4 regions of the Sporomusa sp. GT1 genome follow, and region 3 is predicted to be linked to each of the others. Evidence: riboswitches for the same ligand, from Rfam matches in the RefSeq annotation. Region 3 holds a riboswitch; each other region holds the start of a gene.
What was found. Region 3 has a riboswitch for cobalamin ahead of cbiD (cobalt-precorrin-5B (C(1))-methyltransferase CbiD). Riboswitches for the same ligand answer to the same signal wherever they lie in the genome.

Region 1 (9,228 bases), on a different contig from region 3:
GAGCCCAAGGCCAAGCCGGAGTTCGTGCATACCCTGAACGGCTCCGGGGTAGCCATCGGCCGGACCGTGGCTGCTATTTTAGAGAACTATCAACAGGAAGACGGTTCAGTAATGATCCCTGAACTGCTGCGCCCCTATATGGGTGTTGATGTAATCAAGTAAGATTACTATTTAATTATCTCTCAGATACCATGGACAGAGACAAAGGGAATTATTCCGCTTTGTCTCTGTTTTTTTATTTCCTTTATTTCCGGAACAGGGCGGTTGACGGAACAATTGCGGAAATCGCTGCAGCATGGCGGCAAAGTTTTAGTGCTGGGCCGCATGAGTAAGCAACCGCCGAGATTGAGTTAAATGGCAAAAAAATGACAAAATACCAGTAGACAGGAAAATGTTTTTTGGCGTATAATGTATTTATAAATAATTATCATTTATTAATTATTAAGCTTAACTATCCATTTGGGATAAAAAAATGACCGCCAGTCCGCCATTCTGGTAAGGAGTGGATTTGGCGCTTTTTTTTATTTGCTTACTGAAAGGCTTTTGGTTTGGGACAGGTTGGTGTGATAGTAAGCTTTCTGTCTGTTCAGCTGTCCCTGTGGTAGTATCATGGCTGTCCTATTGACATGGCAGGCCTCTAAAATAGGAGGGATTGAGTGAAACCGTATGCTTTATTATTCATTGTTTGTGTGTTGACCGGAGGGCTTTTTGTTTTTTTCTCAGGTGATGATGTTCAGCAGCAAGCTCCGGAAGCTGTCTCAAAGCTGAAACCCGGAACTTATAAAGTAGAGTATGATCAGCCGGATTTTAGAGGCTGGAAGGCTTTTTTCGTCATGGAAGTCAATGCAACGGGAGAAATGGAGGAGATTACCTTTGATTATATCAATTCGTCGGGGGGCTTGAAGACACAGGATGTGGAATATAATAAGCGGATGAGAAGCAAGAGCGGTGTCGGTCCCAGCGATTACTGCCCGCGATTCGTAAAAAATCTGCGGGTATACCAAAATCCTGATGAGGTGGATGGTATTACCGGAGCTACCCATTCCTCTCATGATTTTAAGGATTTTGCCCAGGCAGCTTTCAAAAATGCTCAAATTGGCAATCAATCCACTGTTTACATACCTCAACCGGAATTAGTTGCCCCCGATGCTAAGGAGAAGAAGTAATGCGCGATTTATTTACAAATTTGAAAGTAAGCACCAAGTTATTGCTAAGTTTCGGGTTAGTGGCAGTCGTGTCGTTGCTGGTAGGGATTGTCGGTATCTTCAACATCAACCGTTTGCAGGATATGGATAACGAGCTTTACCGGTACCAGACCCTCCCGCTGCTGGAACTGCGGGTGATCAACGGGGCTTTTGAGCAGAACCGGGCGTATATGCGGGATATTATTTTGGAAAACGATCCGAAAAAAGTGGAAACAGCCATCCGGGCTATGGAGGAGAATAGCAAAAAAATTGATAGTTCCCTGCAGGTCTTTTCGCAAAGCCTGCTGACCCAGACCGAGAAAAAGGAGTTTGAATATTTTTCTAATGTGTTAGAGAATTTTGGCTACCACCGGGAACAGATTGTGGAGCTTTGCAAAACAGGCAATAAAGAATTTGCGCGTACTGTGCTGATGAATGACGGCCCCAAGCTGTCTGCCAATTTTTCCAGGGCTATTGACAAATTATCACAAATGAAGGCCGACAGCGGCAGGCAAACCGCGGAACTGAATGCAAGCCGGTCACAGGCGGCCATTGGGGTAACCGGCTTTCTGATCGTGCTGGCAGGTGTGCTGGCGATCGGGCTTGGTATTGGTATCTCACGCATAATCAGTGTGCCGCTGGTAGCGGTAGCGGCGGCAGCCAATAAAATTTCCCAGGGGGATCTTACCGGCAATATTCCCGCTCGCTACACTGTGGCCAAGGACGAGATTGGCCAGCTTGGTATGTCCTTCAGCGTAATGGCGACCAATTTGAAAAGCCTGGTGACTCAGGTTGGCCAGTCTGCCGGTCAGGTTGCCGCATCGTCGGAAGAGCTTACTGCCAGCATTGACCGGTCCGCCCAGGCGTCTGAGCAAATTGCCGGAACAGTAGCCGGGATAGCTCAGGGGGCAGAGCAGCAAATGCAAGCCCTGATGGATACGGTGGCAGTGGTTGAACAAATGTCGGCCGGAGTGGACAAGATTGCGGTCAATACTGCCACCGCCACTGCTACTGCCGACAGGGCGTCAAGCTCGGCCGGGGACGGCAGTCAGGCAATTTCACTGGTCATCAGCAAAATGAATGATATCAAGCAGAGTGTGGACAATTCCGCCGCTGTTGTTGCCGAACTGGGGGCCAGGTCCAAAGAAATTGGGCAAATAGTATCCACCATTGACGGGATTGCCGCACAAACCAACTTGTTGGCGTTGAATGCCGCGATCGAAGCGGCCAGGGCCGGTGAGCAGGGAAGAGGGTTTGCCGTTGTTGCGGAGGAAGTCCGGAAGCTGGCTGAGCAATCCCAGGCAGCCACTAAACAAATTGAGAGCCTGATCAGTAGTATTCAGCAGGATACCGGTCATGCCGTTATTGCGATGAGCCAGGGGACACAGGAAGTAAATGCCGGCGCGGAAGTAGTCGGTGCTGCCGGTGATCATTTCAGGGAAATCGCAGCGTTTGTCGTGGAACTGTCCGGACAAATCAAAGAAATTGCAGCGGCAGTCGGCCAAATAGCTGCAAGCAGCCGGCAAATTGCCGGGTCGGTAAGCGCAACAGAAGCAATCAGCCGGGATACCTCGGCTGTGACGCAAACGGTTTCGGCTGCCACGGAGGAACAGTCGGCGACTATGACGGAAATGGCAGTTTCCAGTGAGAAATTGGCCAAACTGGCAGAGCAGCTGCAACAGGTGTTACAACAATTTAGGCTGTAATTTTTTAGCATCATGGAGCGACCATGATGCTAAAAAAAATTACTTCATTAAATTACCTCACAACAGGCAAGGGAGTTGTCTGGGTGTTCTACAATTCAATGTTCACCATGGCACCAGGTGCCTGCTGCACCTTTGCCAGCAGCTGCCGCCACTCTTCCAAGGTCAAATCCACTTGGCCGGACTCAATAACATCGGCCGGGACCCGGAAGTTTACGGTGTTGCCGTAGCTGGAAGTTATTTTATATATGCAATGGCTATTGGTTATTTGTCCATGCTTTGAGACCGGGGCAGACATAATCTGCTTGACTTTTTGCACTTTTAATCATACAATTTAAATAACTTAATATGGAACAGGTGCCCGATTGGGCTTAATAGGGAAGCCGGTTGAAATCCGGCACGGTCCCGCCGCTGTGAAGGGGAGCTGCCTGCAACAAGCCACTGAAGTAGCTTGCTATTTTGGGAAGGCGCAGTTTGGCTATGAACCTGAGTCAGAAGATCTGCCTGTTTGACAATCACCGGTTTTCACCCACGAGCGATGGGGAGGGGATTTGCGCGTTAGTCTGGGCAATTTCTCTGTCAACCCTTTAGAGGTGACAGAGATTTATTTATTTTAAGGAGTTGTTTTGATAATGTCAGGGATTTTTTACGGCGTCGGCGTAGGCCCCGGCGACCCCGAATTACTTACTTTGAAAGCCATTAACGCCATTAAATCATCCGATGTGGTTATTGCTCCCCGTACCGAGAAAAAGGATGAAAGCACGGCACTTTCCATTGCCCGTCCCTACATCCAGGAGGGGACTGAGGTTCTTGAGCTGGTATTTCCTATGAACTACAATGCTCAGGCTTTGTCCGATGCCTGGGTGAACAACAAAGAGATCATTCTTGGATTATTAAACAGCGGCAAAAAAGTAGCTTTTCTTACCCTGGGCGATCCTATGCTATACAGTACTTATATGTATGTTTTCCGCCTGTTGGAAGCCTCCGGCCATGAAATTGTCAATATTCCCGGCGTAAACTCCTTCTCGGCAATTGGCAATCGTTTAGGGGTGGCTCTGGCTGAAGGCGGCGATATTCTGAGCATCGTACCGGCTACCATTGATGATGAGCGGCTGGAAAAAGTGCTGGCTGCCTCTGATAATGTGGTGCTGATGAAAGTGTATAAAAATTATACCGAAATTGTTGAAAAACTGCATAAGCACGGTATGGTAGAAAATGCCGTAATGGTCTCAAAATGCGGCCTGGAAGGCGAAGAAATTATTCGTGATTTGGCGGCTGCCGGTAACCAGAAGGTAAATTACCTCTCAACCATTCTGACCAAACGTTCAAAAGTGAGTAAGCACGCATTGGCATGAGCAGTACGTTAACCGCGCTCTTGAGCCGCCAGAAGGCCAAAACCCGTCTGGCGGCTATGGTGCTTTTGGTGGTAATGGTTCTGTTTACTTTAGCTGCCGTAGGTTTTGGCCGGGCGGATATCGGTATCGAGGACGCTGCGGTTGTTATTTATGGAAAAATTACCGGCAATGCTGACAGCTATAGCCACGTAAATGGGGCTATCACGGCCATTATCTGGGATATCCGCCTGCCGCGCATTCTGGCTGCCATTGCTGTTGGCGGCGGCTTGGCGGTGGCTGGTGTTGTCTTTCAGGCGTTGCTCAGGAATCCGCTGGCAGATTCCTATACCATGGGTGTATCGACAGGTGCAGCCTTTGGGGCCAGTATAGCTATCTATCTTAATATTCTTGCCCAGAGTAGCCTGCCTGTCACGCTGTTGGCCTTTGGCGGGGCGGTGGCCACCCTGCTTGTTGTCATGTCTATGGCCCGGGTAGGCGGCTATGTGTCATCTGCCAATCTGGTTATTGCCGGGATTATTGTCAGCAGTATTCTGTCAGCCGCCATCAGCATGGTTAAGAGTCTGGCCGGCGAACAGGTATCGGCCATTGTTGCCTGGCTGATCGGCAGCCTGGCAGCTAAAAGCTGGGAGCATGTCGTATATGGCTGGCCGCTTATTCTGGCTGCTTGCTTCGTATGCTATTACTATGCCGAAGATCTCAATGTTGTATCCCTGGGGGACCGTGAGGCCCGCAGTCTGGGCATTAACGCTTCCCGCCTGCGTATGATACTTTTGGCGGCCGGAGCCCTGATTACTGCCGTATGTGTGGCTATCAGCGGTATTATTGGCTTTGTCGGCCTCATTGTGCCGCATATGGTCAGGATGTTGACCGGTTCGGATAACAAGGTGCTTATTCCGCTCAGTGGCCTCACCGGCGGTATTCTGCTGCTAACGGCCGATACATTTGGCCGTTCTGTCGGCAATATTGAGATTCCGGTAGGGGTGTTGACTACCCTTTTAGGCGGTCCTTTCTTTGTCTATATTTTCAGGATGCGCAACAAGACGCTGCAATAGGAGCGTTATTTATGATAAAAGTAGAGAACGTAAGTTTTAAATATGCTGCCAAACAGGTATTGCAAGATATTAGTTTTAACATCAGGCAGGGCAGCTTCAACGGCATTGTCGGGCCTAACGGTTCAGGCAAAACAACCCTGCTTAACATTATTACCGGCCAGCTTGCGGCGGCAGCAGGCAGGATAAGCCTGAGAGGGCGGGATATCGGTTCTTACCGGATTGAAGAACTGGCCCGCCATATTGCTGTTGTGCCGCAAAACATGGATATCCGGTTTCCTTATACCTGTCTGGAGATTGTCGGCATGGCGCGTACTCCCTTTAAGACCAGGATGCAGGGGCTTAGTGACGAAGACCTGGCGATTATTGAAAATGCCATGCGGCTCACGAACACACTGGATTTTGCCGGGCGTTTAGTTACCGAACTTAGCGGCGGTGAACGGCAGCGGGTACTGTTTGCCAAAGCCTTGGCCCAACAGCCGGAGATTTTGTTTTTGGATGAGTCTTTTTCCAATATGGATATTTATTATAGTATTACCTGCCTGAATTTGCTGCGGGAGCTGTGTGCCAAGCAAGGGCTGACAGTGGTGTCCATTATCCATGACCTGAACTTAGTCAGCGCTTTCTGCTCGGATGCTATTGTGCTTGCTTCAGGCAGCCTGATTACACACGGTCCGGCACCTGCCGTACTTACACCTGAGCTTATTAAGGAAATATTCCGCATCCGGGTTGTGAGGGCAGGTGAAACCGGTCTTGCCGTGCTTTCCGACATATAGTAAGGGAGAAGAAAGCCGATGAAAGCTAAATTGCTAAGTGCTGTAGCTGTAGTCCTGCTGGCAGTGGCGCTGGCCGGCTGCGGCTCAGCCAAGCCTGCCGCCGGTTCTGTTGACGGCAATATAAAAATCACCGATGATTTCAATCAGACCATTGTGCTTAAGGCTCCGGCCAAACGCATTATCTCGCTGTACTCGGCCCATACGGAAAATCTCCTGGCCCTTGGTCTTGAAGCCGAAATTATTGGTGTGAGTCCGGCTGAATCTGCGCAGGCAGCCAAGGACAAGCCGGTGTTTGATTACCGCGCCGACCCGGAAAAGGTATTGGCGGCTCAGCCTGATGTTGTTATTATCCGGCCGTTTATCAAGCAAAGCCATCCTGATTTTGTCAAAACCTTAGAGCAAGCCAATATTAAGGTGGTTTGTCTTTATCCGGAGAGGTTTGAGGAGTTTGACGGCTATATTAAAAAGCTGGCTGTTTTGACAGGCAGGGAGCAGCAGGCTGGTGAACAATTGGCTGCTTTTCATGCCAGGTTAAACGCCGTGGCTGAACATACTGCCAAAGCGCAGGTTAAAAAGCGGGTGTATTTTGAGGCAACCACTACAGAATACCGGACCATAACTCCTGACAGTATGCCTGGCAGGGTATTGCAGCTGGCCGGAGGCGTAAATATGGCTGCCGATGCTCAGCCGCTCAAGACCTCCGGCAGTATAGCTGCCTATGGCAGCGAGCGCCTGTTGATGAAGGCTGAGGAAATTGACGTTTTTCTGGCCCAGCGCGGTCCGATGAATCCGGGGGTAACGCCGGAGGCGATTAAGCAGCGTCCGGGATTTGACAAAATAAAGGCGGTGCGTGAGGGCCAGGTCTATATTATCGATGAAAAGCTGGTGTCCACTCCGTCTTTCCGTTTGGCCGACGGTGTGGAACAATTGGCCAGACTACTGTATCCGGAAGTTTTTTCCGTCCAATAAAATAGGGGATTGGCTGCAATAGGGATCAGAAGAGCGCATCGCTCTGTTTGGTCCTTGTTTGTTTTGCTAAAGCTGGGCAGTGCGTAATTCCTCCTTGACAAGTCATGATTAATTTTCATATAATGTGCTTGAAAATAGATAGCAGTTATCGCCAGTTAGGTGGCGTAATTTTTTATTTAAATATTGATAATGATTATTGCTATTGGAAGGGGAATATATATGACACTTGCTCAAGCTACACGCGGTCAGCGTCTTTTGATTGCTGCTATTCCGGATGCTGCCATCAGAGCACAGGCTATCCGGTTTGGGATTGCAGAGGGCGCTGAAGTGGAATGTTATGAGAAATTGCCTGCCGGGCCGATTGTTGTCGGCAGAGGCAAACAGCAAATCGCCATTGGCCGCCGTCTTGCTGAGAATATTGAAGTGAAGCCGGCCTAAAAGCTTGGTTATTTGGTTATATAGAGAAGGCGGTACATAGCGCCTGTAGCAGAGGTTGTTATTAGTCATTGGAGGAGAAAATGAGTCATTGTCATAATAGCTTAAGTCATATGGACATCCCTGAGGGAGCCAGGAAGATTGTACTTGTTGGTAACCCAAATGTCGGCAAGTCAGTGTTTTTTAACGCATTAACCGGCATGTATGTGGATGTATCCAACTTTCCAGGCACTACTGTTGATATTTCGCATGGACGTTACAAACAGGATGTGGTAATTGATACACCTGGCGTGTATGGCATTTCTTCCTTTAATGATGAAGAGATTGTCGCCAGAGATGTTATTCTTTCCGCTGACTTAATTTTAAATGTAGTTGATGCGGTACACTTAGAACGCGACCTGTTTCTGACACTGCAGGTCATTGATACCGGAATCCCTACTATTGTTGCCATCAATATGATGGACGAGGCTGCTGCCCAGGGGATTAAAGTGGATCTTGATTTGCTGGAGCATCTTCTGGGGGTGCCGGTGATCTCAACCGTAGCGGTAAAGGGAAAAGGTCTTGATGAGGTTAAAAACCGGCTTTTTGAAGCCCGGACAGGTCTGATAGAACCTGAACTGAAAAGTAAGCTGCAAGGCATGCTTAACCGGATTGGCTCCTGGGGCGAAGCACTGTTAGTGCTGGAAGGAGATCCCCATGTGGCAGAACGTCACGGCATACCTGCAGGCGATATGCGGGAAGAAATTTACCATGCCCGCCGCTATAGGGTCAATGATATTGTCAATCATGTGGTAAAAGAGACACAAGAAGGTACTACGTTTGGTACTAAATTAGGACGGTATATGCTGCGGCCCTGGACCGGTATCCCCATTTTTGCCCTTGTGCTGTATGCTATGTATTATCTGATTGGTGTCATTGTCGCCCAGGACATTGTCGGTTTTACCGAAGAGACGGTCATGCAGGGGATGTATGAACCGGCGGTGCGGGATCTGATAGGGAGATTTGTCAGCGAGGAATCGGTGCTTGGCATAATCCTGATTGGTGAATTCGGCGTCTTAACCATGACGGTAACTTATATTCTGGGATTGCTGCTGCCACTGGTTGTGGGCTTTTATTTTGCGCTTTCCATCATGGAGGACTCAGGCTACCTGCCGCGTCTGGCCACCCTGGTTGACCGGGCTATGATCAGCATCGGCTTAAACGGACGAGCTATCATTCCCTTGATTTTAGGTTTTGGCTGTGTAACCATGGCCACCATTACTACCCGGATTTTAGGAACCAAACGTGAGCGGACAATTGCTACCGCCGTACTCGGTTTAGCTATACCCTGCTCGGCCCAGTTGGGAGTTATTGCCGGGATGCTGGCAGGCATTGGCGGCAAATATATTGCTATTTATGTTGGTGTCATTCTCCTGGTATTGGGTATAACAGGTAAAATTCTCAACAAAGTATTGCCAGGCCAATCCTCTGACCTTCTCATTGATTTACCGCCCATTCGTTTGCCGCGTGGAGAAAACGTCCTGAAAAAGACGGTTACCAAATCCTATGCATTTCTTTTGGAAGCATCGCCGCTGTTTATGCTGGGTGCGCTGATTATTTCCGTCTTGCAGGTTACCGGACTGCTGGAGGCTATCCAGGCAGCGCTGGCTCCTGTGACCGAAGGCATGCTCAAACTACCGAGGGAAACAGCTACCGCTTTTATCATGGGTCTTATCCGCCGTGACTTTGGCGCTGCCGGGTTAAGCGATATGGATCTT
Region 2 (9,228 bases), on a different contig from region 3:
TTTCACCAGAGACACCTCTAGCAATAAGGTCTTTTAGAATTTCAACAGAAAAATTTTCATGACCGTTACGCAGACGCCGGATCACTAAGGCATCATCCTGAATGAAGCACTCCACTTCTGTTTCAAGGCCAAGTTGCTTAAAAAACTTCAGCGGGATAGTGATTTGGCGTTTTTGAGAAACACTAATAATTTTTCTATCCACATGACCACGCTCCATCATTTTAGCGAGCATTATCAACATCTCCTTTGTAGTATATGCAAATGATAAACAAAATATCCCTGCAATAATTATAACAAAGAAACAAAGAAATATCAATTTTAGACGATAAGCGCAAAGTATCGTAGTTGATAAACCAGGCGGATTAATGCTATACTGTGGTTAGAAAGTCTAAAGGTGGTGTTATGTTTGGCTGATGTGAAACCCAAGGCAATTGCTAAACAATACAACTCGGAAGAGGAGCACCGTTACCGCCAGGTCTTAGCTAATTTTGATGAAATATTTGAGCAAGGTCGCAAGGAAGCTGCTCAAAGTGATGGTGTTTCATTAGACGATTATATCAAAGCAGCAAGGACGCGTATCAAGAGTTAGACGATATTGTTTTGCACAGCGCCGACTGTTCCGCCGGGCGGAATCGTCGGCGTTAATTGACTATACGGGTATCCCTATTCCCGTGTTTTAGATTCCTACATTAAGGAGATGGAGGTTATGAGACATTTTTTCTCTTTTAGGCGCGTGATGAGCGCCATGCTGGGTGTGGTATTGGCAGTTCTGTTGGTTGTTCCCTGCGTGCAGGCGGAAACCAGAACTTTGCCCAAGGATACGAAGCTGCATCCCCAGGGGTGGACGGTTGGTGATAAGGTCGAATTCAAAAAAGGCACGATTTTGACCACCAACGATTTGGGTGAAGTGATTTCCGGTACCTTGAAAGACGATACCTTTCTCCAGCCGCGCGGCTGGGAAAGAGTAATTAATGACTACTACTACGTTTCCGCCTATGCGACCGGCTCCTTTTTCCCCCGGTTTCATCGCTCCTTTATCGAACGAAGCTATAATATGGCTATTCCCGGCTACGGGCATTTGCGCTATAAAGGCGGAACCCCGGTTACCTTCAGCGAACAGGGAGAAGTGCTTCGCGGCACACTTGCCGAGCAGGCCACCGTTCGTCTGGTGGCGGGGAAATACGGCTTTCTGACCTTGAGAGAAAATACCGTCCTGGCTTTTTATGATTCCGGGGCAATCCGGTCCGGTGTTTTGGCCGAGGATACCTACCTGCGGCCTATAGGCTGGCGAACCAACCTTGCCGCAAACGACTCAGCCGGTTTTGTCAAGTTCAGCGCTAAACAAGCCATAGAATTCGATGAGAATGGGGAAGTCGCCGTTGGAACACTCAAAGAGAAGGTGACCTGGCGTTCAACGGCTGGGGAAGTGGTCGAATTTCCTGCCAATACCGTTGTCCGTTTTAATGACGAAGGCGCCTTGGTCATTAAAACTGCTATCTAAATATGTCGGAAAATGACGAAGGAAAAAGTGTGACAAGCAGAAGTACTTGTGCTAAAATATAATTATTCCTGTTGCTTTATGACACAATATAGCTGCATAACATAAAATACAGGCTAAAAAAGTTGTTGACAAAATTACCCAACGGTGCTATATTTGAAGCAAAGAAATTAAAGGAATTCTCACAAAAAAAGAGAATAATGTACTTTGGTGCAGGTGCCCGTATGGGCCTAAGAGAGAAGCCGGTTTAAAGCCGGCGCGGACCCGCCACTGTGATGGGGAGCGAATCCATGATATACCACTGAGATCCAGCGATCTTGGGAAGGTTTGGAGGAGCGATGAGCCAGAGCCAGGAGAACTGCCTGCATGACGATCACCATTTGACCTGCGATGAATCGGGGAGGGGATTGCGATGCAATTCGTATTTTGTGACGGCAGTTTCGCCGGATTACAAGAAGCCTTTCTGGATATTTCATCACAGGAAGGCTTTTTTATATTTGTTGCAGATAATTAGTTGCTTATCCAAGGTTATGATCTTACAAAACTTTATACGAAATCAGGTATCCGTCGTCAGGGCGGATTTAAAAGGGAAGTCCGGTGTGATTCCGGCGCTGTCTCGCAACTGTGAAGGAGAGCCATATTTCTGCAAGCCTCTTACCAAGGAGAATGTGGTGATGACCCAAGTCAGGGTACTGCCTGGTTTCTAGTGTCTCAGCTGAGACATGTATATCCGTACAGCCTGCGATGCACAGGTCTGGGATTAAGAACACTCGCAGGCATAGGCTAGCTCTGAGCTAACATATGACTGGAGGCTTGTTAAGGTGAGCTTTCTCGCCTGACAGCCAGCGAGCGGTTTTTGACCCGGCACCGGCAGCAGGCAGCTTTAGCAACAGGTAAAGCGTCGATTGTTCCGCCGGGCGGAATAGTCGGCGCTTTTTGTTTCATTTGTGAGCCACTGTCATGGACCAGGCCCATGACAGCAATATACCCGGTGTCGCTTAGCGGCGCCGAATACAGATAATCAAAGGGGGATAGCGACAGCCTGCAGCCCCTTGCCGGTGCTTTAAGGGACAAGCAAACCAAAGATGCTGCGCCGGCGGGAGAATGTGAATATATTTTACCGCAGTCCGGTAGTAGGAGAGGTGAGTTATGAAACGCCGGAGGATCGAGACCTTAACCCGCGCGCTGCTGGACTATGGCTATCATGTCCGGCAGGTTCAGCACATTGTTGAGGAAGCCGGGAAGAACGGCAGGGCTGAAATGATGGAAGATGCCATTATCGAAGCGCTGGAAGCGTATGTGAAGTTTGCTGCCAGGTGCAAACAGCAAGGGCACAATATCTGCTGATTTTTCGGCATAATGCTTCAAAGTCCTGTATAGAATGAAAAAGTGATGACAAATGAATATCGTTGGGATAGGTGCCCTACGGGGCTTAATAGGGAAGTCCGGTGTAATGCCGGCGCGGTCCCGCCACTGTAACGGGGAGCAATCTCGCAGATATGCCACTGGAGCGAACGCTTTGGGAAGGTGCGAGAGAGTGATGAACCGGAGCCAGGAGAACTGCCTGTCTGACAATCACCGTTTGACCTGCGAGGTATGGGGAGGAGATTACGCAACAAGCCAGGACGGCTTTCGTCCGGACAGCGTAACCACTCCCGATGAGGGAGTTTTTTTATTGCTTAGAAGCACAAATCAAACAAGAGAGGAAATGGCATGAAGCAACTAACACGCAGTCTTTTATTACTTATTGCCGTATGTTTTCTGGGCGGCATGCTGGCCCCGGCCGGGGCGCTGGCCGCCAAGGCCAAGGCCAAACCGGAGCAAACCGTGGGCTATGTCAACCGCCAGCAGATTTTCAGCAGCTATCCCGGTATTCAGGAGACACTGAAGGAAATCCAGTCCCTGCGCGAAGCGGCGCAGCAAGACTATGACACCCGGAGCAAAGACCTGTCGGACGCGGAGCGGCAAGCCTTAAACGACACCATCGCCCGCGAGGAAGCCCGGAAGGAAGACATTCTCATGAAGCCGGTAGGGGACAAAATCGAGGCGTCCATTAAGGCCGTCGCCGAGGAAAAAGGACTAACAGTAATTATTGACGCAGCAACCGTGGTCTATGGTGGTATTGATATCACCGCCGACGTGATAGCTAAGCTCAAACAATAAGCAGCAGCGGCGACAGCGTAACTTAGCCTGTTCGTCCCGCCCGGGTGCGATAACGGCGCCCGGACAGACTGTGATAGGGAGTTCTGAACAAGGAGGTGAGTTCTTTTCCCGTGGGTACTAAGGAAAAGACCTCAACAGCCCACAAGCTGTTGACGGTCGCAGAATAACACCAAAAAACGATGGGAGAGTGAAACATTATGTCCAGTAAAGTTGCGTACACAGTGTATTCTTATCCGCCGCCCAATTTTATCGGCGAGGGCGATCTGGGAACAGCCGTATACAGCGGCGGTACAAGCGGCGATGTGATTACTGAAAGTAAAGGCGTAGTGACCCAGTGGGTCAATCCGGTGACCAGCAACACTGAACAACTGCCCGGCGATACAAAGGTGTTCTACTTTAAAAACAGCAACGGCGATAACCGGGCGATTGTACCGGCCATTCAATGGGGTGTCGGGGGTGCTGCGTGCTACTTTATGATTTATAACGCCGACACCTGGAGCGACGGCATCAATCCCGGCAGACCCATTTACGGACCGGCGCTGTGGACTGTCGTTGACAGCGGTTCCAACAATATTCCTATCACCAATCCTTACAAATTCCAAACGGCAACAGTCACGGAAAATGCAACCGAGCATTATTATATCTACGGCATTGACTTTGATAATAGAATCGTTTTCCGCGTGGAAAGCGCCGGCGACACCTATACGCTTGACACCACTGCCGGGCACAACTTCAGGCTGACGCCCCCGACGTCTCAAGATTCCTACGGTGTGGACCTGCAAATTGTCGGCGATTACTTTTACGCTCTGTTCATCAGCGGCATTAATATTTTGACCGCCAGCCCCACCTACGTCAACAGCACCGTGGTCAAGCACCTGCTGGATTTCAGCGGAACACCGTCCTACACCGGCCCGCACGGCACAACAACCGTCAACCCCGGGCCGGGCGAGTGGCCGGGCAAGAACGCGTTCAGCATTCAGCCCCAGGGCGATTTCCTGTATCTGGTCGCCCTCGGCGGCATGCAGCATAACGCCACCCCCATTGTCTGGAACCCGGAGTCCAAAATCCAGAAGGTGGCTTTGAGCGACCTGGAGGTCACCAACCTGCTTAAGGCGGCGGCTGATAACACTGACCCAGCCACTGACCGCTTTGATTTCCGGGCACTGACCTTCAATGAAAGTGGCAGCCAGGTCTTCATTCTGACCGGCGCCTATAACGCCAGCTGGGTCATGACCTGGCGCTTGTACTGGCTTACGATTGATTCACTGAACGATGCCGGGGACGCACTGCTTAGTGATTTAACATCAGCTTTCCCTCCAGATCCTACGGCAACCTTTATAGCAACCGATAACTTATCCGGCTATCTCTGGGCGCTGCTCTATTCGGAAAGTACCGGCAAGACCTGGTTCGCCCGCGGCAACGATCTGGCCATCTACGGTACCGGCGGTATTGTCGGCAATGCGGAAGGCATCGGTAATCTTACCACACTGGCCGGCAGTCCTAACCTCAATTCCATCACTATCTACGGTGGCGAAGTGGCGCCTCCCGCTCAACTGAAAGGCTATGTCGCGCCGGCCTTCGCCTCCAGCTCGGCCATGGCCCTGCTCGAACGGAAACGCCTGCTCGACGAGGTGGCGGCCGCCAAAAAGTAAGACCTGCAGGTATGGCGGGGTGAACCTTTCCCCCGCCTTTTTTATTGAGTAAATTGCATGGCAGAAGGGAAAGACAAGCTTGAAATCAAGAAAAAAACTAAATAGCAAAAAAAAGGAACTTTTAACGTCATTAGTATTGTCGGCATTGCTCTGTAGTACGCCGGTGTATGCGGGGCCTGTAATAATCGGTGAGACGGTCAACGATAAAGAACTGGGAACAGGAACTGGACCTGCAATTTACACCATTGGCGCGGGGCAGACAAAAACAACCTGGATTAACACCGATCAAACGAACACACCGGCCTTGCGCTATAAAGCGGTGGTTATTGAAGACGGTGGCATCTGGCGGCCGATGGACAGTGTTGGGTTCAGCTCCGGAGATTTAACGATAGGTGCCGGCGCCGTCCTGGATATGTCCTATAAGTATGCAGATTATAATTATGATGTATCGGGAGCAGAATGGAAAAGCCTTGTTCGCGGTTTTAATAACAACAACACCACTGCGACGAAAACCGTTTTCTATGATGGCGCGATTCTAAAAGGGACAGTATACGGCAAAGATTTCAAAACCCAATTTACCTTTAAAAACCCGCAGCTGGGAACTGGCGAGTCTGCTGCCACAGTCAGGGTGCAATACCGTTTTGATAAAAGTTTTTTCAGCGGGTCAAACAGCGGAGTGCCGTCCGGCAGTTGGGAAGCTGCTCAGGCCATTACTTTGCAAGGCACGGTGACTCAAGTTATTAATTTAAGAAATTTAACTGCCAGTGTAGAACCAAATTTAAGCTTTGTGGCAGAGATTGACAATAGCTACATTGATGATGCGCTGCACAAGTATTTATTCGTACCGACATTAACCACCAATTATACCGCCGGTGCTACCAAAAATTATGATTTAAGCTGGACGGCCACTAGTACCGACTTTCTGTCCCAGGGCGTATTCAGCGCCGCCAACGCCCAGCTCTCTATGCGCAACCTGTGGCGGATAGAGGACGGCCTGTTCTGGCAGCGGGGCGAGGATTTGCGCGCCGCCGCCCGCCTGGGGCAGACGGCAGGTGCCGATGGGACCTGGGCGCAGGTCTGGCGGGGCAAATACAGCTTTGACGGGGCCTACGGCTCCGACTTCGGCCAGAGCTATAACGGCATCCAGGTCGGCTACGACAAGCAGCGGGAGGGACGGCTGTTCGGCGGACGGCTGCACACCGGCCTGTTTGTGAGCATGCTCAATTCCGACGCCGATTTTCACCAGCACACCAAAAGGGACGGCACGAATGAAGTGCTCTACAGCCGCGGCAGCGGCGAACTGACCAGCAAGGGCATCGGTCTGTATACCACCTGGCTGGGCGATAAGGGCCATTATCTCGATCTGAGCGTGCGGGGCTCCAAACTCAGCAATGACTATCAGTTCCGCGACTCGCAGGAGGAGTTGTTCCAAAACGATTACCGTACCTGGGCCTATGGCGCCGGCCTCCGCTACGGCTATCAAAAACAGCTGGCAAATGGCTGGTATGTCGAGCCGCAGGCCGGTTTGTCCTACGGTACGCTGCGGGGTCACAGTTATACTGCCGCCAATAATATGCGCTACACGCAGGATAATGTGGAAATGCTCACCGGACGCCTGGGCGTGACTGCCGGGCGAAACTTCGTCAGCGGCAGCAAACGCGGCCTGGTTTACGCTAAAGCCGCGGTCAACCACGACTTTAAGGACGGCGGCAGCGCACGGGCTGATGCACTGTACTGGAGCAGCTACTGGGACGACTATCTGGTGGGAGCCAGCCTGCCGGTGAACACGCTGGCCGGCAAGGACACTTGGTTTGAATTCGGCCTGGGGGCCAATCTGCAGATCGGCAAAGACCAGAATGCCTTTGTCGGGCTGACCAAAACCACCGGCGGTAAGGTTAACACCGACTGGCAGGTTAACGCCGGTATGTCCTGGCGCTTCAACGGACCTTCCGTCCAAGACCGGACGGCGGAGTTTGACAGCAAGCTGACGTCGCTGGCTGCCGGGCAAGCAGCAGCGCCCGGTCAGGCCGGTACAACAAATGGCCTGACCCCGGTTATTGACGATAGCAGTGGCGTGACCCGGTTCGCGTCAACGGCTCCGGCCGAACCCGATGTACCGGTCGCTCAGGGTGGACAAGCCAGTCAAGCTGTTCAGGCCGATCAGCCGGCGGTTGCCGAGCATACACCTGAGCAGGCGGCGATTGCTTATGCTGCAAGCGGTTCTGCGAACAATACCGTTCAGATAACTGCCGATAGCAGCGACCCCGGCACTTATGCCTTAACTCCGCTGGTGGTCGAAGCCGCCCGGCCCGACTGGGAGAAAAAACTGTCTCCCGGTACCGTCTCGGTCATTCCCGTACCGGAATACAAGGGCGAGATGAAAAACCTGCCCGATCTGCTGCAGACTGTGCCGGGCGTTTATGTCCAGCGGCTGAACGGCACCGGGCATTACACCGTCGCCCGGGTCCGGGGGTCCACCGGCAGCCAGGTCAATATTTATGTGGATGGCGTGCTGGTCAATTCCTCCAGCGAAGCGGCGGTCGATCTGTCCACCATTCCGGTGGAGAATGTCAGCCATATTGAAGTCTACCGTGGCTATGTTCCGGCTCGCTTTGCCGGCGCGCCTTTGGGCGGGGCCATCAACATCGTCACCAAGAAACCGGCCGAAACCACCGGCAGCATTGCGGCCGGTATGCGTTCCTTTAACGGCTACACCGGCAATCTGGAACTGACCGCCCCGGCCGGCAGCGGCAGCCTGCTGTTCGCCCTCAACCGGGATCAGGCCAAGGGCGATTTCCGCTACGATCACCGTTATTCCGGCTGGATTAACGGTAAGGCGGTAACCAAATGGCGCAAAAACAATGATTATCATAATACTGACGCCCTCTTAAAATGGCAGGACGACAACTGGTTTGTCAAACTGGCCTATAAAAACAACAGTACCGGTTTTCCGCAGTCAGCCAGCACTAATAATGCCGATATGGTTGACAACGCCAAATACAATTTCCAGGACATTGAGAAAACCGAACTGCTGGTGGGACGGCGGCAGACTGCGGATAATCTGGAATGGGGTTGGAAAATCGATTCCTCCCATCAGGTGAAAAACGCCCGGCAGCTCGAACGCGTCGGCCCGGGCACGATGATTGTCGACAACGAATTCCGTAACCGGCGTTATAACGGCGCGATTGATGGCAGCTGGAAAATTGGCGATAATCATCTGGTGGAATTCTTGCTGGACTACTCCCGCGAAACCATGGATGTAGACAACCATAACATGCCTAACACCTGGCCTGTGCCTGCCGGCATGACCGGCAAAGTAAACCAGTACAAGCATTTCTTCAAAAAGCATTACCAAACCGACAACTATTTCCTGCAAGTGCAGGATACTATGACGCTGAATAAAAGCGGCAACCTGTTCTTTACGCCGGTGCTGCGGGCGCAAAAGCTGAAGATGGATGTTGATCTGGGCGATCCCGATATCGGTCAATGGAACTATTCCTACGGGTTAGGGCTGAAAAAAGTGCAAAACGACCACTGGACGTTCCGTGGTACCTATGGGACTTACTACAAATTCCCCAACTTCTATGAAATTTTTGGCGATGGGGTCAACGTGTTGTCCCGTTATCAGGCGTACAACAGCTCCAATACCGATTTTCTGCTCAACTCCTTTGTGGAGCGGGGCACCAGCTGGGATATCAGCGCCAACTGGCAGGGCAGGGCGCTTGAGGCCGACACCGACCTGACGCTGACCTATTTCAACCGGAATGCCCGGAACCTGACGGTGTATAACATCAATCCCATCCAGGGTTATGCGTACTATACCAATCAGGATTCCGGCAAGATCCAGGGGCTGGAACTGGAGGGGAAATTCGACTGGCAGCGTTGGAACCTGCTGCTGGCCACCACCTGGAACGA
Region 3 (9,228 bases):
ATTACCGATACAACCACCTGATAACCGCCTGCCGCCAGACAGGCCGCCAATTGGCGGCCATCCTGCGTACCGGCCAGCACTAAAATCATACGTGATAGCCTCTGGGGGTAATCATTCTCCCATTGGCTGTATATGTCTGGCTGTTGCCAATAATGACCAGTGAAAACATATCAATATGCTCTTTAGTAAAGTTGTCCAAAGTTGACAACGTCATATCTTCTTTGGTCCGGGTAGCGTGATGCACAATCCCGACCGGAGTATCGGTCTGCCGGTGTTTTAGCGCAATTTCGCGCACCGTTTCTATTTGACTTGTCCGCCGGGTACTTTTGGGGTTATAAATAGCAATAACGAAATCCCCGGCAACCGCCATTTCCACTCTCTTTTTAATAACTTCCCAGGGAGTTAATAAGTCACTCAGACTGATAACGGCAAAATCGTGCATCAGCGGTGCTCCCAGGATAGATGCTGCCGCACCGACGGCGCTGATACCGGGAATAACCTCTACTTCCGGCTGCCTGGCTGCCGGCTGCTTGCCAACAAGTTCAAGCACTAAACCGGCCATACCATATATTCCCGGGTCGCCGCTGGAAATTACCGCCACCTGTTTTCCGGTCATGGCTTTATCTACCGCCGCCTGACAACGGTCGATTTCCTGCATCATGCCTGTGCCAATGGTGGTTTTGGCTGGCAGCAGAGCTTTTATCAAATCCAAATAGGTATCATAACCAACAATAATCTCAGCATCTTCAATCGCCTGCCGGGCTCGGGGCGTCATATCCTCCAGGCTGCCTGGCCCTATTCCCACCACCGATATTTTACCGTTGTGACCGCCACAGTCACTTTGGGATATTTTGTTTTGGGCAAAATCAGCTTGTTGTTCCGCCCCGCTAGTATGGCTGCTGGTTCGCATACATTTCCCACTCCTATCTTCTCATTAACAAAATCAGATAACGACAATTCATATTGGTCTATACATTGTTCCAGTTGTTCATTGGTAAAAAACTTAATCGGCACACCCAGCTGCTCCGCCACTGCGAGCAAACCCTGTTCATCGGCTTTTACGACAGTACTGCCAATCACAGCCACACTGTTGCTGCTCCGTCCGATTGTCCGGCAAGCCTGATTGATGGCTGACAAAATTTCAGCACCGGTGGTATCCCGCCGACAGCCGATACCAAGGGCTAAACTGTGGGGACGCAAATACAGATGCTGTTTCTGAATAGTAAGTTCTTTATCGGTAATGACTACAGCAGCATCATACTGATCCGGATGGATAAGTTCACTGCTATAAACTAATGCAACCCCTTGCCTGGCTGCCAAAGCAATATACCGCTCGCTTTCAGCCAGTTCTTTATCAACAAAAAACAACACCCTGTCACCATTAACAATGGCTGCGTTTATGGTTTTTAGCGAGCTGAACGGTTCTATGGCCAGGTCAAGTTTGACTGCCAGTATGTCAGCAGCCGGCAAGCCGGCAACATCGGTAGCGGTAGTGATAACCGGCACAGCTTTGGCGGCACGGCTCACTAACCCGGTTAACTCATTGGCGCCGCCGATATGACCTGACAACAGGCTTATCGCATAATTGCCGCCATCATCCATGACAACTACCGCTGGATCGCAGCGTTTGTCCTTCACCTGTGCCGCAATGACCCTCACGACAATTCCTGTCGCCATAATGAACACCAAGCCATCATATAAGGAAAATATTTCAGCTACCAGGTCGCTTAAGGAGTCATAGGTATGATGTAACTCTGGCAGATTGCGCCCGTTTTTAGCATAGACATCAACCCCCGGCCCCAGCAGCGGTGCTATCCGTTCAGCCAGTTCGGCCCCTTTGCGGGTAACTGAGATGACTGCCAGCTTCACAATTTATTTAGCCTCCTGCGCCTGTCTGAACATATGTCCGAATTCCGGAGCATATAACCGCGACAAAGCATAATCGGTTTGCAAGACCTTACCGACCACAATCATGGCTGTACGGTCAATATTATTTTCTCTGGCAATTTGAGCAATAGTGCCTAAGGTAGCGCGGAAGATTTTTTGATCAGGCCAGGAGGCTTTTTGCACAATAGCCACCGGGGTTTCGTAGGTATAGCCGCCATCTACCAGCTCTTTAACCACATTGTCCAGCATATGCACACTCAGGAAAATACACATCGTAGCCTCGTGGCTGGCCAGCTTAACCAGTTTTTCTTTTTCCGGCACCGGGGTGCGCCCTTCCAAACGGGTAATAATTACCGTCTGGGATACATCAGGCAATGTATATTCCTGCTTTAAGGCAGCAGCTGTAGCCAGGAACGAGCTAACGCCGGGGATAACTTCAAAATCAATATTTTTCGGTGCCAGTGCATCCATTTGCTCCTGAATGGCACCATATATGCTGGGATCGCCGGTATGTAACCGGACTACCAGCTTGTTCTCTTTAACCCCTTGCTCCATAACAGCAATGACTTCATCCAGCGTCATGGAGGCGCTGTTATAGATGGCAGCTCCATTTTTAGCCAGGGATAAGAGCGCCGGATTGACTAACGAACCGGCATAAATAATGATATCTGCCTGTCCCAAAAAGCGCTGCCCTTTCACGGTAATCAGCTCAGGATCTCCCGGACCGGCTCCTACAAAAAATACATTCATTGATATTCTCCCTTCATCCAGGCTGTTTCCCTATCCGGCAGCCTGCCCTTCTTTAGTACAGGTAATAATATATATCGGGTTAAGTGCTTTAAACATATTACTGGTGCCCACCGGCTGAATCCGGGTAACTTGTACACAGCAAGCCTCAACCGCATAGGCCGGACGCTGCCGCATAAGCTGGAGAGCGGCAGACAGTGTTTCTACGGTAACAGCTGTTACAATCAGGCGTCCGCCCGGTTTCAGCAATTGATCGGCCGAGGACAAAATGTCGGGCAGCCTGCCGCCACTGCCGCCGATTAAGATGACTTCCGCCGCCGGCAGCCCGGCCAGCGCCGCCGGTGCCGAACCAAGCACAGCCTTAACATTGCCGGCCGCAAACTTAGCGGCGTTGGCCTTAATCAGTTCAATCCCCTCGGGTTCGCGCTCAATGGCATATACCCTGCCTTGCCTGGCCAATAACGCTGCTTCAATGGATAGCGAACCGGTACCTGCCCCGATATCAATGACAGTGTCGGCAGCACCAATGCTGGCCTTAGCCAAAGTTAAGATGCGAATTTCCTGTTTCGTCATCGGAATGTCGCCTCTGATGAACTGCTCATCCGGAATACCTAAGCTGTGACTCATGCTTTCACCACCATTACGCTATGTTCAAAACCGGGAGTTTCTGTGGCCTCGGCTAAGGTCATAGCAGCCACCACTTCATTGTCATAAGACAAATTGGCGCATAACCAGACATGAGCCGCCTCCGGCCACCCGAATGCTAACAGGATGCGCGAAATGCAGGCCGGATTGTGCTGAGTGTCAGTCAGGATGCCCAGCTTATGGCCTGGCCGGTAACGCAGTACCTCATCAGCGGCTGTACGGCCATGCATACTGATCAGAGCGGCATCCTGCCACACTTCGGCCACCCGGGCAAACGCCAATTGGGCCGAACTAATACCGGGAATCACCGTAATACTCTCTGGCGCAAACCGTTTTCTGACTGCCACCAGCATGCTGTAAAAGCCCGGGTCGCCGGACACCATAACCACTACATCCTGACTTGCCAGCTGTTCTTCAATAAAATCAAGCACACCGTTGATATCTTTATCAATAATCCTGGTAACCTGACCGCCTGCGGCAAAGGTATCCAGCGCCCGCTTACTGCCTACCAGAACTCTGGCCTGGGCAATCCTCCGGCTAACGACAGGCAGTACATAATCAGGCGATCCGGGGCCAATGCCAACAACTACTACCTGGTACCTACATTCCATCCTAAATGGCCTCCAATTTCACGGGCTGTCTCATCAAGCCCCAGTATATCTCCCTGTAAAGTCACAATAACGGTTCCCACTGTCAAATCACCAAACACATAACGCTTTGCCCTGGCACTGGCCCTTTCGGCCAGTACAGAATAAACCTCGGTCATATTATACCGGGCGATGATTGGCATAGCAGCTTCGGTAGTAGTCGAAGCCATTATTTCTTCGATGGCCGTCTGTGGCGCTCCGTTTAGCGCCATATAGGCGGCTATTGTCTCCAGGCGGGCATCGGCCATCCGGTTATGAGTATGGAATATGCCGGCCGACACTTTAACGATTTTGCCAAGATGTCCAAATAACAACACCCGGCGCATGCCGTATTTTACTGCATTCTCCAACATATGTCCGATAAAATTGCTTGTCTGGATTACGGCAGCGGCCGGCAGGCCGCAACGGTTGATGGCTATATCCTGTCCGATTTTTCCCGGAGCAAATACTATATCTGTATAGCCTAATGCCTGCACCACACTAATCTGCGGTACAAGTGAATTTTTAAAAGCCTCTTCTGACATCGGTTCAACAATACCGGTAGTGCCAATAATCGACAGTCCGCCAACAATCCCCAATATGGGGTTAAGCGTTCTGGTCGCCAATTTCTCTCCCTCGGGAATAGAAATTGTCACAACAGCCCCTTTATCTGTTGGCAAACACTCAGTCACAGCCCTGGTAATCATGGAACGCGGCCCGGGATTTACTGCCGGTTCACCTACCGGCACAGCCAGCCCGGGTTTGGTCACCGTTCCTACGCCAATACCTGCTTTGATCATAACTCCCGGTTTATCGGTAATAATGACCTCTGCCATAATCCTAACCCCATTGGTTATATCCGGATCATCACCGGCATCTTTGATTATTGCCGCCATACCGCCGCCGGCAACCGGCCAGCTTTCGGCAACAGGTACTGTCAGCAGGACTCCTTGTGGTGAAAAAACCTGAAGAACAGTCACCGGCTGGCCCAGCCAGGCCATAACCGCAGCCTTGGCTGCCGCTGCGGCACAAGTCCCGGTGGTTATCCCTTTGCGCATTTCTTTATCGGACAATAAAAAAGCCCCCTTGAGCAGGGGGTATAACACCAAACAACATGTAAAGATTGCCTGAATATTGTACCCACACCTGCCTATCTTCCGTAGGTCCTAGCGGCATGTGTTAGAACAGGCAGGTCTCCTGACTCTGGTTCTTCGCGTACTTAGCCTTCCCAGTTTCCCAGTGGCATGTATTAAGCAGCATCCCCATTACAGTGGCGGGACCGCGCCGGTATTACACCGGACTTCCCTATTAAGCGCAAAGCACCCATTCCCTTACATGTATCAAATTTGCGATTAGTACTATTATTCCATATAGTTAATTATTTTCCTGCTTACCAGGCAGGAATTATCTAAATTAAATAATCTAAAAATTTTTCTGTATTTTTTGCGTTTTTTGTCAATTTTTAAAAGGGTTTTAGCCTATTTATTACGAAGTGTATACTGGTCAGACCATCATACCGATTAATTCGGTTATAAGGGAGTGGAGAATTTGAAAAAAGTAAGTGAAAATTGGACCCATGCGCTTACCTCCGGTACTTGTAGCGCCAACCTGTTCCCGGAGTTTGAAACCCGGGCAAAAAACGCGGCCGCCGAAGTATTTCGCGTCAAAACAGCGGCTGAAGCCAAAGAAGTCATTGCCAATTTAGTCAAATACACCAACGCCCGCAAAGTAGTAGCCGTTGACAGCCCCTTGCAACAGGCAGCAGGAATTAATGCCACCCTAACAGACCTGGGTGTAAGCCTGTACACCGAACAAGCAGATATCGCCGAGCATGCTGAAAGTGCCGACATTGGCATCTCCGCTGTTGAGTTTGGCATTGCCGAGTCAGGCAGTGTTTGCCAGGATGCGTTAGCGTTTGAAAGCAGGCTTGTCTCGATGCTGCCTCCTTTACATATTGTTTTCATGAACAGCAATAGAATTGTTCCCGGCATAACAGAAGCTATGGAAACAATCGCCAAAGTCTACGACCGCGGTTATATCAGCTTTATTACCGGCCCCAGCCGCACTGCCGATATTGAACGCGTACTGACAATCGGCGTACATGGTCCCAGCCGTTTTGTCATTATTGCCGTTGATGAAGAAGTTAACGGAGGTAAGCAATAATGGAAGCGAATAATCGTAATATAAAAAATGAAATCCAGGAAAAGTTACAGGATGAAGTGCTGCGTGGCGCATTAAGCCGCTTTGCGGAGGCCTATCCAATATCCAGGGCCAAAGCTTATGAAAATGTTGCCGATATTGAGGCTCTGCGCGAACAAGTCCGTCAAATGAAGATGAGCGCCGTTGCCGATATTGAAAACCTAGCCGATAAATTTGAAACAGAAGCTGCCAAACGGGGCGCTAAAGTGTTTCGCGCCAAAGATGGCAATGCGTTAAAAGAATATTTGATAAACCTCTGTAAAGAAAAAAATGTAAAACGAATTGTTAAATCCAAATCCATGGCTTCCGAGGAAATTCATCTTAATCACGATCTGGAAGCAGCCGGCTTGCATGTTAAAGAAACTGACCTGGGTGAATGGATTATCTCTCTGGCCGGTCATAAACCGTCCCATATGGTTATGCCAGCCATTCACTTAAACCGTGAACAAGTTGCCGGCTACTTCTCCAAAGAACTGAAGCAGGAAATTCCGACCGATATTCCGTTCATGGTTCAGGCTGCCCGCCAAGCGCTCAGAGGGGAGTTCCTGGAAGCTGATATGGGCATATCGGGCGCAAACTTCGGTATCGCTGAAAATGGCGCTATCGGGCTGGTAACGAATGAAGGCAACGCCCGCCTTGTCACTACCCTGCCACGGGTTCATGTTGTCATCATCGGTTATGAAAAACTGATTCCCACCATTAAAGATGCCGCCCCCATCCTGCGCACCCTGCCGCGTAATGCCACCGGCCAGCTGATGACCAGTTATATGACCATGACTTCCGGTGTAACCCCGGTCATGGTCAAACAAGACGGAAAATGGGTTGAGCAAGACAAAGAACTTCATATTATTTTATTTGATAACGGACGCTTACAAGCTGCCCATGACGATAAATTCAAAGAAATCTACCAATGTGTTCGCTGTGCTTCCTGCCTCAACGTCTGTCCTGTATACACAATTGTCGGCGGTCATGTGTATGGTCACATCTATGCCGGCGGTATCGGCGCCATCCTGACGGCCTTCCTCAACAGTATGGGGGATTTTGAAAAAATCAATGAACTTTGTATCGGCTGCCGCAAATGTGTTGAGATATGCCCTGGCAAAATTGACATACCACACCTGATTGAAGAACTCCGGGCCAAAGCCGTCAAGGAACACGGTCTGCCTTTCGGTGTTAAAGCAGTAGTTGAAAACGTACTGTCAAACCGTAAGGTATTCCACACCCTGCTGCGGTTAGCAGCGATCGGTCAAAAACCGTTCCAATCCGGCCGTGTAATCCGTCATTTGCCGCTATTTTTAGCCGGCATGGCCAAAGACCGCAGTCTCCCGGCAGTGGCTGATGTTCCCTTCCGTGACCGCGTATCCAAGGTAACCAGGAAAATAAATCAGCCTGTCAAGAAAATCGCCTTCTTTAGCGGCTGTAACATTGATTTTATTTTCCCGGAAACCGGTGAGTCGGTGTATAAGGTACTACAGGATCTTAATATGGAAGTAGTTTTCCCGGAAGAACAAAGCTGCTGCGGCAAACCGGTACTGGGGATGGGTGACCGCGAAACAGCCAAACGGATTGCCAAAAAGAATATCGAGGCCTTCGAAGCCACAGGCGCTGACGCCATTCTTTCAGCTTGCCCGACTTGCGCCGAGACCTGGCATCAAACTTATATCGAATTGTTTGAAGATGAGCCGGCCTGGAAGGCCCGGGCCGAAAAAATCGGTCATAAGGTCTGCGAGTTTACCAGCTTTGTCGCGAAGGAATATCAAAAAGCCGGCCGCCTGGTCAAAACTGCCGGCAATGTAAAAGTAACATACCATGATTCCTGCCATATGAAACGCGGCCTTGGCATTTATACCGAGCCGCGCCAGTTGCTGGAAGCGGCTAACGGCTACGAGCTGGTAGAAATGAAAGACTGCGATAAATGCTGCGGTATGGCCGGTGCCTTCGGCGTCAAATATACCGAGCTGTCCATGCCTATCCTTAAGCAAAAAATTACCAACATTAAAGCCAGCGACGCTGAGATAGTCGCCGTTGCCTGCCCGGCATGCATGATGCAAATTCAGGGTGGCCTTGATAAGCAGCTGCCAAATGTAAAGATTAAGCATGTAGCCGAGATTTTAGCGGAAAATATTAAAGAGTAAATAAAGAAAACACGGCTTGCGCCGAGCCTTTGGCGAAAGCGGAAGCCGATGTTGCCCTTATCCTAACAGAAAGCATAGCTTTCTGTTAGGATAAAAAAAGGAGTCTTTCGCTGAGAAAGACTCCTTTTGGCTGTTCATTTTGCTGCTTATCTCTCTGCCTGCCCCAGGGCATAGCCAGTTTCAAGCGCTTTCTTGTTAAGTTCTTCAGTACCTTTAGGTACTCTGGCCAGTACAGCCTTGGTCAAACATTCCAGTTCTACCAGATCGGCAAAACCGGCCAATGCACCAAGAGCAACAATATTGGCAACCATAACATTCCCCAGTTCATTACGGGCAATATGGGTTATCGGCAATGCCAAGACTTTGGCATCTACTTCCGGCAGTGTTTTAACCAGGGTAGTATCAACAACCAGCTTGCCGCCTTGCTTTAACAGGCCGATATATTTATTGCAGGCTTCCTGGCTCATAGCCAGCAAAATATCTGCCGCGGTAGCTTTGGGATAATCGATTTCCTGATCACTGATAAGGACTTCGGATTTGCTGGCTCCCCCTCTGGCCTCCGGACCATAGGACTGGGTCTGAATGGTCTGCTTGCCGTCAAGAATAGCCGCTTCCGCCAAAATAATACCGGCAAGAATCAAACCTTGACCACCAGTACCGCTCAAGCTAATTTGCCACATTATTTATTCCCCCTTTTGGCCTGAACATGAGCAATCAGTTTGTCATATTCTGCGGTAAACTCAGGGGCTTCCGAACGGTGAAGCTCGCCAATAACAAACTTGTCTTTAAGCTGTTCCTGCGAAAGCTTGGCAGCAGCCTGAACCGGAATTGCGTGTTCTTTCTGCCATTCCATCATTTTAGCTGCCGAACCCATCTTGTTTTTACGTCCGTAAGAAACAGGACATTGGGTAATGGCATCAATTACGGAAAAGCCTTTATTTTCAATACCTTTGACGACGAGATCTGTCAACATATTGGCATGAAATGCG
Region 4 (5,129 bases), on a different contig from region 3:
GCGGCCGCCAGGTAAATAGTTTTATTATATACCTTTTTATCACATACAGGTTCTGCCGGATTAAACACATATACACCCAGGTGATTAAATAGTAAACGGATATCCTTTTGATATGCCTGCACCCATGCTTCCTTGCAATAACCGCAGTATCCCCGTTCCAGCAGGAGACCCGGTATACCCAGTTTGGCGGCATAACTATATTGTCCCGTAGCTGCAGTTGAGGCAATCAGGTAGGGAATATCGGTCGCCCGCGCGGCCGCTTCCGAAGTTTTATGAACCTCTTCTCCTGCCGCTGCAGGGAAGAACAGGCAGGGGGTGAGAGGCTCCATTTGGCCGCCGCTGTGCAAGTCAATGATGAATCCGGCCTGGGGAAAAATCTCGCGGACAAAGTAGTCGGCGATACGGTCGCCGGTACCACCATCCGGGCTGCCCGGGTAATTGGCGTTTAAATTCGCGCCATCTTCCGGTACACGGTCTGGTGATTTCGCCCAGAACCCACTGGTGTTAACGCAATGCAGCAATAATATTCGCCCCTTGACCCTGACCGGATTAATTTCCGCTGCCACGCGGATGGCCGCGGCGACTCCGGGGTATTCCCCGCTGTGGATGCCTGCCGTAACAACAATGGTAGGGCCGTCCTCATTACCATAAATCAAAGTAGCCGGCATTTCATATCCCGCTACACCTGGCTCGATCAAAACCTGTTTCTTTTCTCCCCGGGCCACACTGTATCCGCAAATCGTCCATTGGTTCATTGTATCATCCTCCTGTACTCTGTCATGATATATGATTTCATCCGCTGGTTTGACTTCTCCAACACTGATTTGTTGATACGGCAAACTTTCAATCCCATTGCTTTCGCGTTATAGTCCGGCACTATGTCTTTACCATGATTATCTATATTTTATTGCAATTGAACTTAAAAAAGGAGCAACCTTAGCGGCCTCTCCTTTACGCTTTATGCATTTGCAAACATTTTATCCTGTATGGGAAAGTTCAATATAATGGTCATATTATACCAGTCTGACAAGTGAGGTGTCTACAAATTTTGTTAGAAGGGATTAAAGAGCTGGTTTTGGCAGAAGGGGATTGTCCTGAAGTATTATTACAGAGAAGACTGCCTTTGACCCTCAAGAAGTTTCAGTGGTAAAATAAGCATATAATAAGAATACTATTTTACTACAGGAGGTGCTTGCAGTGAATATAAAACCTTCGGCCGCAATACGCAAGAATTATAACGAAATATCTGCACTTTGTAAAAAGTTTCCCGAACATGGGGCATGACTTATTGATCGCAAATGTCTATAGGAAACTGCTTGTGGACAAACGTTACCTCTTTATTTACAAGATTAAAGACAATACGGTATATCTTGATTATGTGGTTGATTGCCGTCAAGAGTACCCCTGGTTGATTTAATATAAATGAATTCTTAAATGACTGTTTGTCAGGGCGGTATTGACAGGTATTTCCGGATATGGTATAGTCATATGCATAGCAAGGATAAACTAAATATTTCGAGATAGGTGCCCTTAGGGGCTTAATAGGGAAGTCCGGTTAGAAGCCGGCGCGGTCCCGCCACTGTAACGGGGAGTAAGCTTAAGTTATACCACTGGGATGTATTTCCTGGGAAGGTTTAAGCAAGCCATGATCCGGAGTCAGGAGAACTGCCTGTCTGACAATCACCGTTTTTCACCCACGAGGTATGGGGAGGGGATTACAGTAGACGCTTCTATGGCGTAGCTGATTAATTCGCTCCTGGTATATAAACCAGGAGCTTTCTATTAGTCTACTGATTATTACTCCCAGCTTTTCAACGGTTGGGAGTTTTAATATTTCTTCAGGACATTCTTCTCAAAACGCTCCTTTCGAACTTTTGCGCCGCTGGCGCGCGGGCCAATTTGGCCCTAATTTTTTACAATTATACTTTAACATAAAAATTGTATTCAACAACCAATAGCGTGGCAAGAGCAGTTGAATACACCGGGAAAACTTAATATGACAGTATAGGTGCCTGCGAGGCTTAATAGATAAGCCGGTGCAATACCGGCGCGGTCCCGCCACTGTAATGGGGAGCAAACTCAAAAAATGTCACTGAGATTATTGTCTTGGGAAGGCCTGAGCCAGCGATGATCCAGAGCCAGGAGAACTGCCTATATGATAATCACCGTTTTATCCACGAGCGATGGGGAGGGGATTAGCGCAGCAGTTTGGCTTGTGCTTATTTTGTCCCGGCGTATGTTATACGCCGGGATTTTATCGGTATAGCGATACTGTTTTGTCTGTCTCCTCGCCTTTCAGCAGGGAGACTTTTGTGTTATGGCTCGGCAGCTTTCCAGGGGATGCTGCAATATTGCAGCGGGATAATAGCGTAATCCTCCCTTCACTGTCACGGGTCCTACCCTTCGCTTTACGGCTTTGACTGACTAAGACGGCTTATAAACAAGGAGGATACCAATGAGGAGAATTGAAAAGTTAATGGAACTTTTTCACAACTATGACCCTGCTACATTGAGGCATTGTCAAAGTGTTGGTATGCACATGCTGGAATGGGCGGATTGTATGGGGTTTTCCGATAAAAAAATACAAATAGCATATTATTGTGGTTTAATGCATGATATCGGCAGATTGTGCCTGCCTGGCAATGTATTTAATAAACTTGAACCATTATCAGACGACGAACAGGATATGCACAAACTTCATACGGTATATGGCTGGGTCATCCTTAATAGTGTGGGGCTGAAGGAAATAAGTCCTATTGTTCGTTATCACCATGAACGGTATGATGGAACAGGATATCCGGAAGGCCTGAAAGAAGCCGAGATTCCCTTTCTAAGCAGAATGCTTTCTATCTGCGATGCTTTCGATGAGATGACAAACAGACAAGGAACGAATAATCTAAGCGGCCGCCAGGCGTTGCAAGCAGTGGAAACCTGCGCCGGGACACGGTTTGATCCGTGGCTGTGCCAGCAATTTGTCAGTTATATAAGGAAAGTAGAAACACTAAAAGCGGTTGCTAATTTCGCATAAACCGGTTGATATCAGATAATATAAGAGGGATGTGTAGTATGATTTTACATATTGCTAACGGCTCAATACTGAAATCCTATTTAGAGACTAAAGGCATTTCAGGCCAGAAGATTATTGCATTTAATGAATCCATGATTACCGGGAAATGCGCGGAGACAATTTTTAGTGAGGAATTCTTTCAATTACGGGCAGAAACCTTACAGGTTGCTTATGAGCGCTATAACGAATTGACGGTGACAGAACTAGAGGCATTATTAAGTCACTCGTATTCGGAGATTATATTATGGTTTGATGCCGATATGTTTTGTCAGATGAATATTTTAACCTTGTGCGCCTATCTGGATGCCAGCAACTATCAGGGGGAAGTGCATTTACATATTATCCGGCACGATTTCTGGCAATATGACAGTTTGCAGGACATAATACGTATATCCTATCAAATTAACCCTGCGGGATATTACGAGATATACCGGGAGGTTCTCTTGCAAAGACGGCCAACAAGAGAAAAATATCCGGTTTTTGCAGAATTAAACGCAGGAATTAACTTGTACACAAACTATATTTCCGCTAATAGCGATATTCGGTTAGCCATAACAAAAATGGTTAAAGAAAACAAAGATAAACCGTTTGTAATAAAAGAAATAAACGAGAAATATCCTCATTATGGTATCGGTGATTACAATATTCAGCTGATTTATCGTGATATAGTAGATAGGATTCAAATTAATATGGATTGACAATCACTTCCTGCAGTGTTATGCTAATTTCATAAGAAAACTACATATGTTAGAGATAGGTGCCTTACAGGCTTAATAGGGAAGACCGGTTAAATGCCGGCGCGGTCCCGCCACTGTAACGGGGAGCAGGCTTAAGATATACCACTGGGATGGATTTTCTGGGAAGGTTTAAGCAGGCTATGATCCGGAGTCAGGAGAACTGCCTATCTGACAATCGCCGTTTGTTACCCACGAGGTATGGGGAGGGGATTATAGTAGGCGCTTTTATGGCGTAACTGGCTAATTCGCTCCTGGTTTACACACCAGGAGCTTTCTGTTCGGGCTACTGTTCAAACCTCTCACCGCTACGGTTGAGAGGTTTGCTGTTTTAATCACAGGCTGCTCCCATCATCCTGGTAACGAAGGCGTGTCCGGTAATCAAAAAATATGAAGGAGTTGTTTTTGGCCAATGAAAAACATCTATTCGTTTATCACCACCCTGTGCATGCTGGCTGTATTTGGCTGTGTAAGTCTGGTTCCGTCACTGGCAGCGGCTGCACCGGCTCAGGCAGGCAAAAAGGCTATTTTAGTTGTAAGCTTTGGTACTACGTATCCTGAAACTTTAAAGACAACCATTGAAGCTGTTGAAACCAAAATAAAAGCAGAATTTCCCGAGTACGAAGTTCGCCGGGCTTTTACTTCCCGGATTATCATTAAAAGAATTGCTGAACGTGACGGCGTGAAAATCGATACCGAAAAAGAAGCGCTTGACCGTTTAAAAGCCGAAGGCTTTAATGAAGTTATTGTTCAGCCGCTGCATATTGCTGCCGGTGAAGAGTTTGATTTGGTGAAGGGTGTTGTAAAACATCATGAAGCCGCTAAAACCTTTGACAAAATTGCCTTAGGCAGACCTATTATGTATTTTATGGGACAAGAAGAGAAACCTGATGACTATTTAGCTGCTGCTAAAGCATTAGAAAACCAGTTCCCCAAACAGAAAAAAGACGAAGCCATTGTACTGATGGGACATGGTGGCAGCCATCCCGGAAATTCGGCTTATGCCGCCATGCAGCTTAAATTACAGGATGAAGGCTATAAAAACGTATATCTGTTCACCGTGGAAGGGTATCCGTCCTTCGACAATATGCTGGCTAAATTAAAAGCCAACAAAGTAAAAAAAGTTACTCTTATGCCGTTCATGCTGGTAGCCGGTGACCATGCTACCAACGATATGGCCGGTGATGAAGAGGATTCAGCAAAAAGCCAGCTTATTGCCGCCGGCTTTAAAGTAGACACTTATGTGCATGGCTTGGGTGAAAATGCAGGTTTTCAAGATATTTATATCCAACATGTTAAAGATGCCATTGATGAACTGAATAACCCGG

Region 1: another riboswitch for cobalamin. It lies ahead of cobI (precorrin-2 C(20)-methyltransferase); the one in region 3 lies ahead of cbiD (cobalt-precorrin-5B (C(1))-methyltransferase CbiD).
Region 2: another riboswitch for cobalamin. It lies ahead of GT1_RS11375 (OmpH family outer membrane protein); the one in region 3 lies ahead of cbiD (cobalt-precorrin-5B (C(1))-methyltransferase CbiD).
Region 4: another riboswitch for cobalamin. It lies ahead of GT1_RS18095 (HD-GYP domain-containing protein); the one in region 3 lies ahead of cbiD (cobalt-precorrin-5B (C(1))-methyltransferase CbiD).

Annotation. Positions count from the first base shown of each region.
Region 1 is NZ_BMBX01000004.1:78,914-88,141, reverse strand. It holds gene serS (serine--tRNA ligase) at 1-162, shown strand, start outside; gene GT1_RS07880 (FMN-binding protein) at 657-1,166, shown strand; gene GT1_RS07875 (methyl-accepting chemotaxis protein) at 1,166-2,890, shown strand; gene GT1_RS07870 (hypothetical protein) at 2,979-3,206, opposite strand; cobalamin riboswitch at 3,226-3,410, shown strand; gene cobI (precorrin-2 C(20)-methyltransferase) at 3,520-4,242, shown strand; gene GT1_RS07860 (iron ABC transporter permease) at 4,239-5,294, shown strand; gene GT1_RS07855 (ABC transporter ATP-binding protein) at 5,306-6,067, shown strand; gene GT1_RS07850 (ABC transporter substrate-binding protein) at 6,086-7,036, shown strand; gene GT1_RS07845 (ferrous iron transport protein A) at 7,256-7,474, shown strand; gene feoB (ferrous iron transport protein B) at 7,555-9,228, shown strand, end outside.
Region 2 is NZ_BMBX01000008.1:60,625-69,852, reverse strand. It holds gene GT1_RS11400 (AbrB/MazE/SpoVT family DNA-binding domain-containing protein) at 1-232, opposite strand, end outside; gene GT1_RS11395 (hypothetical protein) at 407-589, shown strand; gene GT1_RS11390 (hypothetical protein) at 707-1,501, shown strand; cobalamin riboswitch at 1,696-1,879, shown strand; cobalamin riboswitch at 2,040-2,213, shown strand; gene GT1_RS11385 (hypothetical protein) at 2,315-2,572, opposite strand; gene GT1_RS11380 (hypothetical protein) at 2,648-2,845, shown strand; cobalamin riboswitch at 2,898-3,081, shown strand; gene GT1_RS11375 (OmpH family outer membrane protein) at 3,212-3,661, shown strand; gene GT1_RS11370 (hypothetical protein) at 3,859-5,313, shown strand; gene GT1_RS11365 (TonB-dependent receptor domain-containing protein) at 5,393-9,228, shown strand, end outside.
Region 3 is NZ_BMBX01000001.1:327,962-337,189, forward strand. It holds gene cobK (precorrin-6A reductase) at 1-89, opposite strand, end outside; gene cobJ (precorrin-3B C(17)-methyltransferase) at 86-775, opposite strand; gene GT1_RS01740 (cobalt-precorrin 5A hydrolase) at 796-1,869, opposite strand; gene cobM (precorrin-4 C(11)-methyltransferase) at 1,873-2,637, opposite strand; gene cbiT (precorrin-6Y C5,15-methyltransferase (decarboxylating) subunit CbiT) at 2,668-3,261, opposite strand; gene cbiE (precorrin-6y C5,15-methyltransferase (decarboxylating) subunit CbiE) at 3,258-3,890, opposite strand; gene cbiD (cobalt-precorrin-5B (C(1))-methyltransferase CbiD) at 3,869-4,963, opposite strand; cobalamin riboswitch at 5,075-5,247, opposite strand; gene GT1_RS01765 (lactate utilization protein C) at 5,454-6,068, shown strand; gene ldhH (L-lactate dehydrogenase (quinone) large subunit LdhH) at 6,068-8,239, shown strand; gene GT1_RS01775 (2-oxoacid:acceptor oxidoreductase family protein) at 8,386-8,919, opposite strand; gene GT1_RS01780 (thiamine pyrophosphate-dependent enzyme) at 8,919-9,228, opposite strand, start outside.
Region 4 is NZ_BMBX01000023.1:50,086-55,214, reverse strand. It holds gene GT1_RS18100 (M14 family metallopeptidase) at 1-755, opposite strand, end outside; cobalamin riboswitch at 1,506-1,688, shown strand; cobalamin riboswitch at 1,990-2,170, shown strand; gene GT1_RS18095 (HD-GYP domain-containing protein) at 2,456-3,028, shown strand; gene GT1_RS18090 (hypothetical protein) at 3,067-3,765, shown strand; cobalamin riboswitch at 3,806-3,987, shown strand; gene GT1_RS18085 (sirohydrochlorin cobaltochelatase) at 4,214-5,129, shown strand, end outside.